DNA from 4 places in the Oceanobacter sp. ABM4_470 genome. Region 1 is predicted to be linked to each of the others. Evidence: predicted binding sites of a transcription regulator. Region 1 holds the regulator's gene; each other region holds the start of a gene.
What was found. Region 1 encodes sigma-54, which starts transcription at its own class of promoters, with help from an activator protein. Its sites were predicted from a motif close to TGGCACNNNNNTTGCTNT; they were not measured.

Region 1 (3,663 bases):
GGGAGGTTGTCGATGCAGTAGAAACCCAGGTCTTCCAGCACGGCCAGGGCGCTGGATTTACCGGAACCGGAGCGACCGCTAATGACGACCAGACGCATAACCTGTCTCCAGTGGTTGTCGGTGGCTGAGTGACTGGTTCGGCTACCCGTCAGGACAGGGCAGCGTCGAACAGGGGGCGATTGCCAGAGGCATCTCGCAGCTTCTGACGGTAATCGGCCTGGCTGAAGTTTTGCGCCAGCGTGGCCAGAATTTGCAGGTGTTCGTCGGTGGCTTCTTCCGGCACCAGCAGGGCAAACACCAGGTCGACCGGCTGGCGGTCGATCGAGTCGAAGTCGATGGCGTTGTTCAGGTGCAGCAGCACGCCAACGGCTTCGTTACATTGAGGCAAACGGCAGTGGGGGATAGCGATGCCCTCGCCGATACCTGTACTGCCAAGGCGCTCGCGCCCTAGCAGTCGTTCGAACACTTCATCCGATGAGCTATCGCTCAGTTCTTCCGCAACCAGACTGGAGATGAACTCCAGCAACTTCTTTTTGCTTGAAACCGTCACGTCATTGATGGTGCGTTCCGGGGTCAGGATATCGGCGATTTGGAGGGTCATGCGTTAGCCTTGTCCGTGCTGTCGTGCAACCAGTTTCTCTTTGTGTTTAAGCACCTGACGATCCAGTTTGTCGGCCATCAGGTCGATGGCTGCGTACATGTCGTCGTGAGTCGCCGTTGCGTTGATGTCGGCACCTGCTACGTGCAGGGTGCCTTCGGCAATCTTGCGATCCTTCTCGAGCTTGAGAATAAACTGACCCGACGTGATGTCGGCGTGGCGCTCCAGGCGCACCAGTTTTTCTTTCACATAGGCTTCCATGGCTTCCGTTACTTCAACGTGTTGGCCACTAATAGTGATGCTCATAAAACGGCTCCTCCTTTACAGATCCAATACTGAGACTAGACCTGTTGTTGACATCAGATCAACTGTTTACGTTCGTTTGATGGTGGAATCATCATGGCTTCACGGTATTTGGCGACGGTGCGTCGCGCCACCTGAATGCCTTTTTCGCTCAGCATGGTGGCAATTTTGTTGTCACTCAGTGGCTTACGCGCGTTTTCTTCGCTGATCAGTTTCTTGATCATGGCGCGAATAGCGGTCGAGGAGCACTCTCCGCCGGTGTCGGTGCTGACGTGGCTGGAGAAGAAATACTTGAGCTCGAAAATGCCTCGTGGGGTGTGCATGAATTTCTGGGTGGTGACCCGTGAAATGGTGGATTCATGCATGCCAACGGCTTCGGCAATGTCGTGCAATACCAGTGGTTTCATCTTTTCTTCGCCTTCTTCGAAGAATTCGATCTGGTATTCAACAATTTTGGTCGCCACTTTCAGCAAGGTGTCGTTGCGGCTTTGCAGGCTCTTGATGAACCAGCGAGCCTCTTGCAGGTGGTCTTTCAGGAAGGTGTTGTCGGAGCTGCTGTCAGAGCGACGCACCAGCGAGGCGTAGTCGGCGTTGACGCGCAGTTTCGGCGCAATGTCGGGGTTCAGTTCGACGCGCCATTCATCGCGGATGTTACGCACGATGACGTCGGGGACAACGTATTCGGACTGTTCGCCGCTGATGCCTGCCCCCGGTTTCGGGTTGAGCTCCTTGATCAGTCGCAGTACCGCCTTGAGGTTGTCTTCCTTCAATTTGGTTTTGCGCATCAGGGTCGGGTAGTCGCGGCTGCCCAGCAGATTGATGAAATCGCTGATCACCAGTTGCGCCTCGGTCAACCAGGGGGTGTCTTTTGGCAGTTGCGCCAGTTGCAGCAACAGGCATTCGCGCAGGTCGCGAGCGAACACCCCGGCCGGGTCGAACTGTTGCAGGCGTTTCAGTACCGCAACGACTTCTTCCTGTTCCACCTCGGATTCCGGGTCCATGGCTTCGAGCACGTCTTCGATGGTGGTGTGCAGGTAGCCGTCTTCGTCGACACCGTCGATCAGCATAGTGGCGATTTCGCGGTCGACGTCGCTCATGGGCGTCAGGTTCAGCTGCCATTCCAGATGACCTTGCAGGTCGTCGGTGGTGGCATGACGGGAGTCATAGTCGAAATCATCGTCACCGGAAGGACCTGGGCCTGCGGCAATGCTGGCGGTGGTCTGGAAGGTGTCGTCCCAGTCGCTGTCAACCGGCAGGTCGTCCGGCATTTTGTCGTCAGACCATTGGTCGCCCAGTTCCTGGGTTTCCGGTTCCGGCGTGCTGGCAGTGACTTCGGTTTCGTTATTGTCGTTGTTGCTGCTGGCTTCGGAGGAGAAGTCTTCGTTCTCGGACTCGTCATGTTCCAGCATGGGATTGGAGTCCAGGGCTTCCTGGATTTCCTGTTGCAGATCCAGAGTCGACAGTTGCAGCAAGCGGATGGCCTGTTGCAGCTGTGGCGTCATGGTCAGCGACTGACCCATTTTTAACTGAAGCGATGCTTTCATACTGCGCTACTGTTCATCAATGATCGGCATGTTCTGTGCATTATACGCAAGCTTTGCGCCCTGCCTATGCCTGTATGGTTTCGCTTTGCAAACAGCGAAATACCGGAATCTCTGGCAGCGTTGCGGATCAGAGACGGAAATCCTGTCCCAGATACACAGCCCGTACCTGTTCGTTGGCCAACACTTCGTCGGCGGTGCCTTCGGCAATGATGTGGCCGCCGCCTACAATGTAGGCTTTTTCGCAAATTGCCAATGTTTCCCGCACGTTATGGTCGGTAATCAACACGCCGATACCGCGGTTTTTGAGCTGGCGAATGATGTCCATGATGTCAGCGACAGAAATCGGGTCAACCCCTGCGAAAGGCTCATCGAGCAACACAAAGGACGGTTCAGCGGCCAGTGCGCGGGCAATTTCGACCCGTCGGCGCTCGCCCCCGGAGAGGGCCATACCGGCACTTTTGCGAATGTGCTGGATGTGAAATTCGTCCAATAATTGCTCCAGTTGCTGCTGCCTGCCGGCCTTGTTGAGGTCGTCGCGGGTTTCCAGAATGGCCAGAATGTTATCTTCAACGCTGAGCTTGCGGAAGATCGAGGCTTCCTGTGGCAGGTAGCCAATGCCTTTCTTGGCGCGGCCGTGCATCGGCAAGTGGGAGATGTCTTCATCGTCGATGCTGACACGGCCCTTGTCGGCCTGCACCAGGTTCACAATCATGTAGAAACAGGTGGTTTTGCCGGCGCCGTTGGGGCCCAGCAAACCGACGATTTGACCGCTGGAAACTGCCAGCGATACGTCCTTTACCACTTCCCGGCCGCCGTAGCTTTTGGCCAGGTGCTGCGCCTTGAGGGTCTTCATTCACTGGTCTCCGCAGCTGTCTCCTCGTCCGTGTCCACCAGGTTGTTGTTGGCGCTGTCAGCCTGGCCGGTTTGCTGCGGCTGGATGATCACGCGAATACGCTGGCTATCGGATTCGCCGCTGGCGTCCGACTGGTCGGAGGCTGGCGTTTGACCACTGGCAGAGACGGTTTCGGCGGTGATGTCGTAACGAATCTGCTGGCCACTGAAGCTGTTGTTTTCCTGGGTCAGTTCGGCGTTGCCGCTGAAGTTGATCAGCTTGTCGGCAGCAAAGTAGTCGATGCGTTCAGCACTGGCGTTGGTCACCGGCTTATCGGCACTGACTTGCTGCTCGTAGCGGGCTGGCTCGCCTTCGGCAATGGCTTG
Region 2 (3,663 bases), 1.9 Mb from region 1:
TGTTGTCGATGAAGTGCTTCTGTGGTGCCTTGAAGCCGGTTTCCTTGTCGAAATCCGGGAAGTCCTTGGCTTTCAGCTTGCCTTCGGCGATCAGCTCTTTGGCAGCCGCTGCATAGATGTCCGGGCGGTAAACCTTCTTGGCAGTTTCCATGAACCAGTCATCAGACTTCTCTTCAGCAATCTGACCCCAGCGACGCATTTGGGTCAGGTACCAGATGGCATCGGAGTAGTACGGGTAGGTGGCGTTGTAGCGGAAGAATACGTTGAAGTCCGGCACGTCACGCTTGTCGCCTTTTTCGTATTCGAAGGTACCGGTCATGGAGTTGGCGATTACGTCGTAGTCGGCGCCTACGTAGTTAGGCTGTGACAGGATCTTCACCGCTTCCGGACGGTTGGCGTTGTTGTTGGCATCCAACCACTCAGCCGCACGAATCATGGCTTTTACGACTTTCTTGTGGGTGATCGGGTACTTGTCAGACCAGGCCTTGGATACACCGAACACTTTTTCCGGGTTGTCTTTCCAGATTTCGTAGTCGGTAACCACTGGCACACCAATGCCCTTGAATACCGCCTGCTGGTTCCACGGTTCGCCTACGCAGTAGCCGTAGATAGTGCCGGCTTCCAGAGTGGCTGGCATTTGTGGTGGCGGGGTAACAGACAGCAGTGCGTCGGCGTCAATCTGACCAGAGGTGTCGCCCTTGGCCGGTGCGTAGTAGCCAGGGTGGATGCCACCGGCTGCCAGCCAGTAACGCAGCTCATAGTTGTGGGTAGAAACCGGGAATACCATGCCCATGTTGAACGGCTTGCCTTCAGCCTTGTACTTGTCAACCACTGGCTTCAGTGCGTCAGCCTTGATCGGGTGAACCGGTTTGCCGTCGGCCTGCTTTGGAATGTTTGGCTTCATCTGGTCCCAGATATCGTTGGAAACCGTGATGGCGTTACCGTTCAGGTCCATGGAGAACGCGGTAATGATGTGAGCCTGGGTACCAAAACCAATGGTGGCACCAAGAGGCTGGCCTGCCAGCATGTGAGCACCGTCCAGCTGACCGTCAATGACGCGGTCGAGCAGAACTTTCCAGTTGGCCTGGGCTTCCAGAGTGACGTACAGACCTTCGTCTTCGAAGAAGCCTTTTTCATAGGCAACAGCCAGTGGCGCCATATCAGTCAGTTTGATAAAGCCAAACTTGAGCTCTTCCTTCTCGGCCCATTCCTCTGCGCTGGCAGACGGCACAGACAGTGTGGCCAGTCCGCTTGCCAATACAACCGCTGTGGTCAACAGCTTGCGGCGCAGTGTGTTGATACCTCGCATCATGCTTCCTCTTCTTAGGCTTAAAAAACAAAAAAGGCGCTACGACATAACGTCGGTAGCGCCTTTGCTGAAACTTCAGGTGTTCTTGATTTTTGGTTAGCCCGCCATTGGGCTTGTGAAATGACTAATACAAGCGGTGTGCCAAATTGTTTGGAATCGGTTGGCGGTCAGGATCGATTGGCAGTTTGTTAAATAGCCTGCCTTGACAAGATCGCTGGTTCGAAAAATTTCAGACAGCGGCAGGCTTGTGAGACGGAAGTGTCGGCTTAAATCAAGTGGCTCAAATTGCCACAAAGCCCCATCTTTACTGGTGTTTTCAAGAGAGTGAAAGGCTGTTGAGTTTTTGGTCACAAATACACATCGCTGGATGGAGGTTCTTACTCGGTTGAGCGAAAAAACGACGCTTTAGCCATCCTGAAGGGATTATTCATGGCTATAAAACGCAGCGAACCTGGCCTGATTTCACTGTTTTGTCAGCTTTGGCCGTTATTTGCCCGGCGACATTTTTGACAAATTGGTCGGGATTCGGTGGCTGTCTATGTCAGCGGAAGGAGGTTGCGAGGAATCGCTGGAGCATGCTGGTGCATTGTTGTGCGTCAAATGAGCATCTGCGTATTAATACGGTGCGCTGTTTCGGGGCGCTGTTTCGGGGCGTTGTTTCGGTGTAAGAAACGAAAACTTCAGCTCCGTATGTGATGTCGATGATGAGAAGAGTGAGAGTGCAATATCTACAGCATTGGTCTGAAAAATATACACGGCGAGAGTACGGCTAACGATCTGGTTTTTAATAATTTCCAATAAAAACAAAAAGTTATAACTTGGCATGAGGCTTGAAACACTCTGAGTGTGAGTGAGAAATCACCACGGCGGTAACCCGCCTCCGCATTCAGCCATCCGCTTGAATCGGTTTGGGTTAGTGTCCAATGACAGGTAAAGGGGACATCTATTTAATCCGGTGCTCACTCTGGGCTGCCGGATGGTTTCGAATCACGAAGCCGACTTGCAGGCCTGACGGGTCAAGTCAAAAGTCGGCGACACAGAGTCGAGATCATCTGGCAGCCCCCGTAGGGCGCGGGTTGCCGCTGCCCAGTGCGGTGTTGACGAACTTGGAAAGGACACGTCATTCCACTGCATTCGTCGCCTTGCACTGAACAACGGCAACACTCGCGCAGAGCCGTGCAGGATTAAATAGATGTCCCCTAAAGAGGAGTTAGCACTATGGCTAATACAGCTCGCGTTCAAGAGAACACTCAAGCCAAAGAAGACGTGAAAGAGGCCGCCGAACAGGCCGCCGACATTACAGAAAGCAACGTCAAGAAGATGCAGCACACGGCCAGTCATCTGTATCACCAGGCACATGATGTGGCCGAAAGCGCCGCTTCGCGCTCCAAAGAGATGGGGCAGGCCGCCACGACCTACGCCAGGGAAAATCCGCTCAAAACCGCCGGTATGGCCTTTGTTGCCGGAGCACTGTTGTCTGCGCTGATCAAGCGTAAGTAATTCAGATGCGGGCTTTGGCCCGCTCGAAACACTTGTATGGCTACGCCGAGGATAAGCGTTATGAATCAGTCGGCATCGATAGATAAAACCGTATCCAACACAGCACCACATGCTCACAACGAGGAACGCGTTGACACGGCCGCGCAACAGGCAGCGGAGACGGCAACCGACGACGTGAGTTGGGACCAGTTGCTGGCCGGGATTAAACAAGGCTCGGCAACCTGGCTGAAGCTGGTGCAAACGGAAGCACAGCTGGCCGTGGATACGATTGCCCGACTGCATGCGCTTAGCCTGTCGATGGCGGCCATTGCGGTGACAGGCTGGATGGCTCTGATGGCGACCATCGGAGCGCTGGCCTGGAAGCAGGGGATGGCGCTGGAAATGATTTTTGGCGTCGCTACCCTGATGTGTTTGGGGGTTTTGTACGGTTTACGTCAATACCACCGCAAGTTGCTCCGGTCGCTCGGTTTTCAGGCGTCGTTACGACAGCTTGGTCTGGGAACCTCGGGCAGCACAGCGGCTGAAGATAGCCCTTCAGATAAACAGTAAACCGTTTCTTCTCAGGAGGCCTTATGTCGAATCGCGCTGATCTGATGGCCAGACGAGACGATCTGGAAGCCCGCTTGGTCAATCAAAGGAAACATACTGTCAGCCATTGGCACGGATTCAAATTGGGTGTAACCGCCAGGCTGGTGCACCCGCTGACGCTGCTGGGCGTTGCCGGAGTCGGCTATCTGGTCAACCCGGTGTCGCTGCGGAAGCCCAAAGCAGCTGGCCAGTCGAGTAGCTATTCAAATACCGAGCCGGCACCTTGCCAACATCATTCGCCAGACAGTGATCAGAAAACGAAGCAG
Region 3 (3,663 bases), 1.9 Mb from region 1:
CCATTCTGGCGTCGTTCAACAATGAATACGTATTGAAAGACGAGCATATTGGCCTGCAAGACACCAACGATATCTTCCTGGGCAACATGCAGAAAGACGGTACTTACTCCGTTGTGCCTCGTGTACCGGGCGGTGAGATCACGCCAGAAGGCCTGATTGCCATCGGTGAAGTGGCCAAGGAATTCGATCTGTACACCAAGATTACCGGTGGCCAGCGTATCGACTTGTTTGGTGCCCAGTTGCATGAATTGCCGACCATTTGGGAAAAACTCATCGATGCGGGCTTTGAAACCGGCCATGCCTACGGCAAGTCGCTGCGTACCGTGAAGTCCTGTGTTGGCTCCACCTGGTGTCGTTATGGCGTACTGGATTCCGTGTCCATGGCGATTGCGTTGGAGAACCGCTACAAGGGTCTGCGCGCGCCGCACAAGATCAAGTTTGCGGTATCTGGCTGTACTCGTGAGTGTGCCGAAGCCCAGTCCAAGGATATTGGTGTGATTGCCACAGAGACCGGTTGGAACCTGTATGTCTGCGGTAACGGCGGTATGCGTCCTCGTCATGCTGACCTGTTCGCCACCGATCTGGATGACGAAACCCTGGTGAAATACATCGACCGCGTGCTGATGTTCTACGTTCGTACCGCCGATCGCTTGCAGCGTACCTCGGTGTGGATGGAAAACATGGAAGGTGGTCTCGACTACCTGAAAGACGTGGTGATCAATGACTCGCTGGCTATCTGTGAAGATCTGGAGCGCGGCATGACGCGCGTGGTGGGCGCTTACCAGTGTGAATGGAAAACCACCGTCAACAACCCAGAGCGCCTGAAGCGCTTCCAGCACTTCATTAACGCCGATGAAGAAGACAAAAACCTGTTCTACGTGCGTGAGCGTGGCCAGCGTCGGCCAGCGACCGAAGCCGAGCGTATTGAATTGGTTGAACTGGCCAGCAACCCTGTCGCCGGTGGCGAGTAAGCAGTAATAGGAGAGAGATCATGACTAACGTATGTGCCCTGACAGACATTGCCCCGGATACCGGCGTGTGCGCACTGCACGAAGGTGAGCAGGTTGCGCTGTTCCGTATTGGTAACACCGAACAGGTGTTCGCCGTCAGTAACTACGATCCATTCGGCAAGGCCAATGTGATGTCTCGTGGTTTGATCGGCACCAAGGGTGATCGCTACATGGTGGCGTCGCCGCTGTACAAGCAGCATTACGACCTGGCAACCGGTGAGTGCTTTGAAGACGAAAACATCAAGCTGAAAACCTGGACCGTTCAGGTGAAAGACGGCCGAGTCGAACTGGTGTAAGTACCAGCCTGCCATTGTCTGGCAGGCAAGACCCATCAACCGCTGTAACGTCGCCAGAAATGGCGGAGTTACAGCGGTTTTTTTATGGGATTTTATGGGGCTTTGTGTGAGGGCTGCAGCTGGTTGCAAAAGCAGGCTAATACGCGGTATTACAGGCACTCGTCATTATTGGTGCAGCGTTTGATATGAAGCCACTATCTGAAACACGTTTTTCTGCAGATGTGTCGCTGGCGGATATCAATGCCTTGTACAAGCGCAGCGGCGAATCCGGGCGGGCATCACCGTCGGATGTTCGGCTGGGACTGTTTTTGAACAACGAACTGGTATGCGCTGCTCGCCTGCAACGCTATGACCGCGGCTGGCTGCTACGTAATGTATGCACGCTGCCGGGTCATCGTTCCCAGGGCTGGCTTCGTTGCTGCTGGAGCATCTGCAAAGGTTGCATCTGGAAGAAGGCGCTGGGCTTTTGCGTCAGGGCGCAGCGCCAATATTCACCTTGCCATTACCTCATCTAGATGACTTTTATCGTCGCAACGGATTTGTGACTGTGGACAGCCCCCAAAGCCCGGATCTGCAACGGGTGTTTCATAGCGCCAGGAAACGCCATTCGCACATCCAGTGGATGAAGTTACGGCCTCTCGATAATTGATCTGCTGTTTTTGTCAGGATGCACCATCACGGTTCACATTGCTGGTGTTTGGTGGCGTTTAGTGGTTCGGAGGCTGAATCATGCGCCATTCTCTGGACCTGCCTACCTCAAAAAAGGCAGGTTTGCCCCAAGTTGGAACACTCCTTGCTGTAACAATCAGATAACCATATCCGTGATGCTTGCCAGGGCCTTTATTCATGAGCCAAACCCCTTCCACTGAAGACTTCCTGTATGCTGCCCGTCGGGCTGAAATTGCTTCGTTGAAGCAGCTGGAGGTCAGTTGTGATCTGGTGATTCGCGCCACCGAGCTGATTCACGAGCTGCAGCGAGAACGTGGGCTATCCAATTCCTTCCTGGTGTCGAGTGGTACACGTTTCTCCCGTGAGCTGCAGGATGAAATGAGCCAAATCCATGCAGCCGAGAAACACTTTCGCACCATGTTGGGGCGACTTCCATTGGGTGATAGTTCCCTGAATTCTTCACGACTGTTTAGTAGCGTAGCGTTTGTATTGCACGGACTGGATGAGTTGCCTGAACTGCGCCAGCAAATTCTGGCGCAAAAGTTAACTGCCGCACAAACCACCGGCCTGTTTAATCGTCTGGTCGCTGGCTTGATTCATGTGGTGTTTGAAGCTGCAGATATTTCCCACGACCCGGACATTACCCGCTCACTGATTGCGTTATTTAATTTTGTTCAGGGCAAGGAATATTCCGGTCAGGAACGGGCGTGGGGCTTGATTGGCTTCACCAGTGGTGAATTCAGCAACAAGGTTCAACAGCGGGTAAAAGACCTGCAAGAAGCGCAAATTCGTTGTTTTGATATCTTCACCGAATTCACGCAGCCGGTGCATGCCGACACTTTGCGCCGGATTGAGTCATCAGAAGCGGCGACCGAGCTTGAAAAGCTGCGTCAGATGATTGCCCGCGCCCGCCATGGTGACAGCTTGCCTGCGGCCATGAGCGAAATCTGGTATTCGGTCTGCACCCAGCGTATTGATGCCATGCAGCTGGCCGAAAAAGCATTGGCGACGTCGTTGCAACAGCTGTGCGAACAGAAAATCAAGCAGGCGGAAGAAGAATTGACGCTGCACACGGAGCAGATCAAATCCTTGCTTAGCGCCGAGGAGCCGCCGATTTCACCCTTGTCGCGTGATCCGGATGGCGATGACCTCGACGGCCCTGTGGTCAACGTTGCCGCTGGCTTTAACATCAAGCTGGCGCAGTCTGTGTCCGAGTTGGTGCAAGGGCAAGCGGCGCGAATTCAGCAAGTCAGCGCCGAGCTGGCAGAAGCCCGCCAGGCATTGGATGAGCGCAAGCTGGTGGAAAAGGCCAAAGGCCTGCTGATGCAGTCGAAAGGCATTTCAGAAGAAGAGGCTTATCGCGAGATTCGCCAGGCGGCGATGAACGGCAAGCAGCGTATTGTCGAAGTCGCCACCCATATGATCCGGGTGGCAGACATGCTCTTGGGCGAACAGCAAAAGTAATGTCTGGGGGGCATCTATTTAATCCGGTGCTCACTCTGGGCTACCGGATGGTTTCGAATCACGAAGCCGAGTTGCGGGCCTGACGGGTCAAGTCAAAAGTCGGCGACACAGAGTCGAGATCATCTGGCAGCCCCCGTAGGGCGCGGGTTGCCGCTGTCCATTGCTGTGTTGACGAGCTTGGAAAGGACACGTCATTCCGCTGCGTTCGTCGCCTTGCACTGAAC
Region 4 (3,663 bases), 960 kb from region 1:
ACCGCGCCCACCGGGTCATCGAGTTTGGCGTATTGCAACAGGCAGTATTCCGCAACGAATACCACTACACCGCCAATCAAACCAATCCAGATGGCATTGTTGGGTTCTACAAAGGCACAACCGGCCGTAATGCCAACCAGACCGCCAAGAATGCCGTTCAGCGACCGTTCCACCGAGACAATGCCGCGACCGGTAAGCCACGACAACAGCAGCGCGGTTATGCCACCCGCGGCACCGGCCAACACGGTATTCAACACGATAACGGCAACACTGGCATCCGCTGCCAGCGTGCTGCCACCGTTGAAACCAAACCAGCCGAACCAGAGGATGAAGACGCCGACGGTAGAAATCAGCAAATTGTGGCCCGGAATATCCAGCGGTTTGCCGTCGTCGTCAAAACGTCCACGCCGTGCGCCAAGGGCAATAATCCCGGCCAATGCCACCCAGCCGCCAACAGAATGCACCACGGTAGAACCGGCAAAGTCCATAAATCCTTTGGCCTCAAGCCAGCCCGGTTGCCCTTCTGTCAGGGCGCTGCCCCAAATCCAGTGGCCGGACACGGGGTAAATAACAATGGAAATGGCGACGCTGATAATGATGTAGGCATTGAACTTCATACGCTCGGCGACCGCACCGGCAACAATGGTGGCGGCCGTTCCGACAAACATGGATTGGAACAGGAAGAAGGCGTAATCCGCCGGGGTTGAGAGCAAACTGCCCATCCAGCCGTCACCGCCCAGCCAGCCGTTGATACTGGGGCCAAACATCAAGGCAAAGCCAATCAACCAGAACGTCAGTACGGCGGTGGTAAAGTCGCTGATGTTTTTAATCGCGACGTTGTAGCTGTTTTTGGCCCGCACCATGCCGGATTCCAGCATGGTGAAACCGGCCTGCATAAAAAACACCAGTCCCGCTGCCAGAATCACCCAGGTCATATCCAGCATTCCTTGCACATCGCCGGCGACGATATTAGCCGGGTTGGCCGAGGCGATGCCGGGTATCAGGCTGCCGATCATTAGCAGGCTCAGCGCGCGAGGTAGTTGACAGCGTTTGGAATAGGAATGAGTTGCCATACGAATCCCGAGAGTTCAGTAGTCCTTCAAGCCTAGTCGGGTTTCTCTCTGGTCCCGCTGGCCGCAACTGGATATTCCAAACTGATATGAGCAGCGCGCGATAACACACTTTTATTCAGAGAGTTCTTTACTGACCCATTGAACGCCCTGCTTTGCTTTAAAAAGAGCCGGGTCAGGTTCGGTACGGCGTCAATTTATTAGCTCGACTGGCGGCAATTCGCTGCCGCCAATTTGACAATCTCGCTGCGTCCAAAGTCTGTAATTCTTCTAACCCTTTGAAAAATATGAATAAAGTGATTCTGGCACAAAGGCTGCTGTGTTCTTACAAAAGCTGACGCAGTCCGTTGGCTGTGACGAATACGGGGCAGTGCCCCAGCGGGAGGAAGTATGGATAGAGCGCTCTACATTGCCATGTCAGGGGCTCGTCAAAACACCTTGGGGCAGGCATCCCATGCCAACAATTTGGCCAATGCCAGCACCACCGGGTTCCGTTCAGACTACAGCCAAAGCCGTGCCATGGGGGTATTTGGTGAGCATTTTCCCACCCGTGCCTACGCCATGGTGGAAAGCCCGGCCAGTGATTTTCGTCAGGGGCCGTTGATCGAAACCGGCCGCCGTATGGATGTCTCGATTGAGCATCAAGGCTGGTTCGCCGTTGTTGGCCCTGATGGTCAGGAAGCCTATACCCGTGCGGGTGATCTCAGTGTTGATCCCAATGGCCGTCTGCTGAATGGCCAGGGCGATCAGTTGATTGGCGACGGCGGCCCTGTAGTACTGCCGCCGTTTACTCAAATTGAAGTCAGCCGGGCGGGCATCATTACCATCCAGCCCGCGGGCGAGCAGCCGGTGGGCGTGGCAGAGCCGGTGCAGCTGAAGCTGGTGAACCCCGATTCCCAGGATCTGGAAAAAGGCGAAGATGGCCTGTTCCGGTTCCGAGAAGCAGGCGTTGGCCCAGCCGACTTTGACCCTAACATATCGTTGGTGAACGGCTTTCTGGAAGGCAGTAACGTCAACGCGGTGTCCGAGTTAACCGATCTGATTGCGCTCAATCGTCAGTACGAAATGCAGGTAAAGCTGATGAAGCGCGTCGATGAAAATACCGCCGCAACCACCCAGTTGCTGCAAAGCCAATAACGTCAGGTCTGAGAGGTAAGCCACCATGATGAATGCACTCTGGATCAGCAAGACCGGCCTTGAAGCTCAGGATCTGGCGCTGACCACCGTTTCCAACAACCTGGCCAACGTCGCCACCACCGGCTTCAAGAAAGACCGCCCGGTGTTTGAAGACCTGTTGTACCAGATTGACCGCCAGCCCGGGGCCAACAGCTCCGCCGACAGCCGCTTGCCATCGGGCTTGCAGCTGGGTACCGGTGTTCGTACTGCGGGCACCCAGAAGGTGTTTACCACCGGCTCGCTGGAACTGACCGACCAGACGCTGGATGTGGCGATCAACGGTCGCGGCTTTTTCCAGATCGCCATGCCGGACGGCAACATTGCCTACACCCGTGACGGTACGTTCCACCTCAACGACGAAGGGGTGATGGTGAATGTAAACGGCTATCCATTGGAGCCACAAATCACCATTCCGGATCAGGCCAATGAAGTCATGATCAGTCGTGACGGCATTGTGCAGGCCTCCATTCAAGGGGACCCAACGCCGGTTGATCTGGGCCAGATAGAAACCATCGATTTCATTAACCCGGCAGGCCTACTGGCCACCGGTGGCAACCTGTTCCTGGAAACCGCATCCAGTGGTGCACCGGTTGCTGGTATTCCCAGTGAGGATGGCTTCGGCACGCTGGAACAGGGCGCTTTGGAAAATTCCAACGTCGAAGTGGTGGAAGAGCTGGTGAAGATGATCACGGTTCAGCGCGCCTACGAAATGAACTCTAAAGTGGTGTCTGCGGCGGATGAAATGTTGCAGTTCCTCAACCAGAACACCTGATAGAGCGGAGTAAGTTATGACGCCCGTTAGCTACCCCAACAGCACGTCTGACCAACAACCGGAAAGCGGCAAGGATCTGCCAGTCCAAACCGAATTTGCCGCTGCCGGTAAGCCTTTGCTGGTGTGTGCCATGTTGGCGGCGGTCGTCGGCTGTACCTCGGTGCCGATGGAACAGGATGTCGTCATGAACGACCCGGATTACGCGCCGGTATCGGCCGATACCTTGCAGCCACCACCAACGGCGTCGGGTTCCTTGTATCAGGCAGCGTATTCCAATGGCTTGTATCTGGATCAACAGGCTCGTCGGGTTGGCGACATCATTACGGTGATTTTTGAAGAGTCGTATCAGTCCAGCAAATCGGCCGAAACCAGCTCCGACAAGTCGTCCTCCAACAGCGTTGGTGCGGGCACTATTTTGGGGGTAACACCGGGCTGGAAGAACCTCAATCTGGGTATCGAAACCAACAGTGACCGTACGTTTAGCGGCACTGGCGAAGCCGACCGCTCCAACAGTTTGTCCGGTCAGATCAGTGTGTCGGTGGCAGAAGTTTTGCCCAACGGCATCCTCCGTATTCGTGGTGAAAAATGGCTGACCCTGTCTGAAGGGGATGAGTACATTCGTATTGCGGGTCTGATACGCCCGCA

Region 2: the regulator sigma-54 is predicted to act here: its motif matches at 1,436-1,453, upstream of ACXADJ_RS04185 (CmpA/NrtA family ABC transporter substrate-binding protein).
Region 3: the regulator sigma-54 is predicted to act here: its motif matches at 2,089-2,106, upstream of ACXADJ_RS04135 (nitrate- and nitrite sensing domain-containing protein).
Region 4: the regulator sigma-54 is predicted to act here: its motif matches at 1,374-1,391, upstream of ACXADJ_RS08410 (flagellar basal body rod protein FlgF).

The regions. Positions count from the first base shown of each region.
Region 1 covers NZ_JBSWTR010000001.1:2,892,113-2,895,775, reverse strand. Annotated here, with positions in the region: gene rapZ (RNase adapter RapZ) at 1-98, opposite strand, end outside; gene ptsN (PTS IIA-like nitrogen regulatory protein PtsN) at 149-601, opposite strand; gene hpf (ribosome hibernation-promoting factor, HPF/YfiA family) at 605-904, opposite strand; gene ACXADJ_RS12730 (RNA polymerase factor sigma-54) at 958-2,445, opposite strand; gene lptB (LPS export ABC transporter ATP-binding protein) at 2,573-3,298, opposite strand; gene lptA (lipopolysaccharide transport periplasmic protein LptA) at 3,295-3,663, opposite strand, start outside.
Region 2 covers NZ_JBSWTR010000001.1:964,903-968,565, forward strand. Annotated here, with positions in the region: gene ACXADJ_RS04185 (CmpA/NrtA family ABC transporter substrate-binding protein) at 1-1,309, opposite strand, end outside; gene ACXADJ_RS04190 (ElaB/YgaM/YqjD family protein) at 2,528-2,809, shown strand; gene ACXADJ_RS04195 (hypothetical protein) at 2,870-3,358, shown strand; gene ACXADJ_RS04200 (hypothetical protein) at 3,382-3,663, shown strand, end outside.
Region 3 covers NZ_JBSWTR010000001.1:947,909-951,571, forward strand. Annotated here, with positions in the region: gene nirB (nitrite reductase large subunit NirB) at 1-971, shown strand, start outside; gene nirD (nitrite reductase small subunit NirD) at 992-1,306, shown strand; gene ACXADJ_RS04130 (hypothetical protein) at 1,492-1,821, shown strand; gene ACXADJ_RS04135 (nitrate- and nitrite sensing domain-containing protein) at 2,153-3,439, shown strand.
Region 4 covers NZ_JBSWTR010000001.1:1,927,850-1,931,512, reverse strand. Annotated here, with positions in the region: gene amt (ammonium transporter) at 1-1,073, opposite strand, end outside; gene ACXADJ_RS08410 (flagellar basal body rod protein FlgF) at 1,461-2,207, shown strand; gene flgG (flagellar basal-body rod protein FlgG) at 2,233-3,018, shown strand; gene flgH (flagellar basal body L-ring protein FlgH) at 3,035-3,663, shown strand, end outside.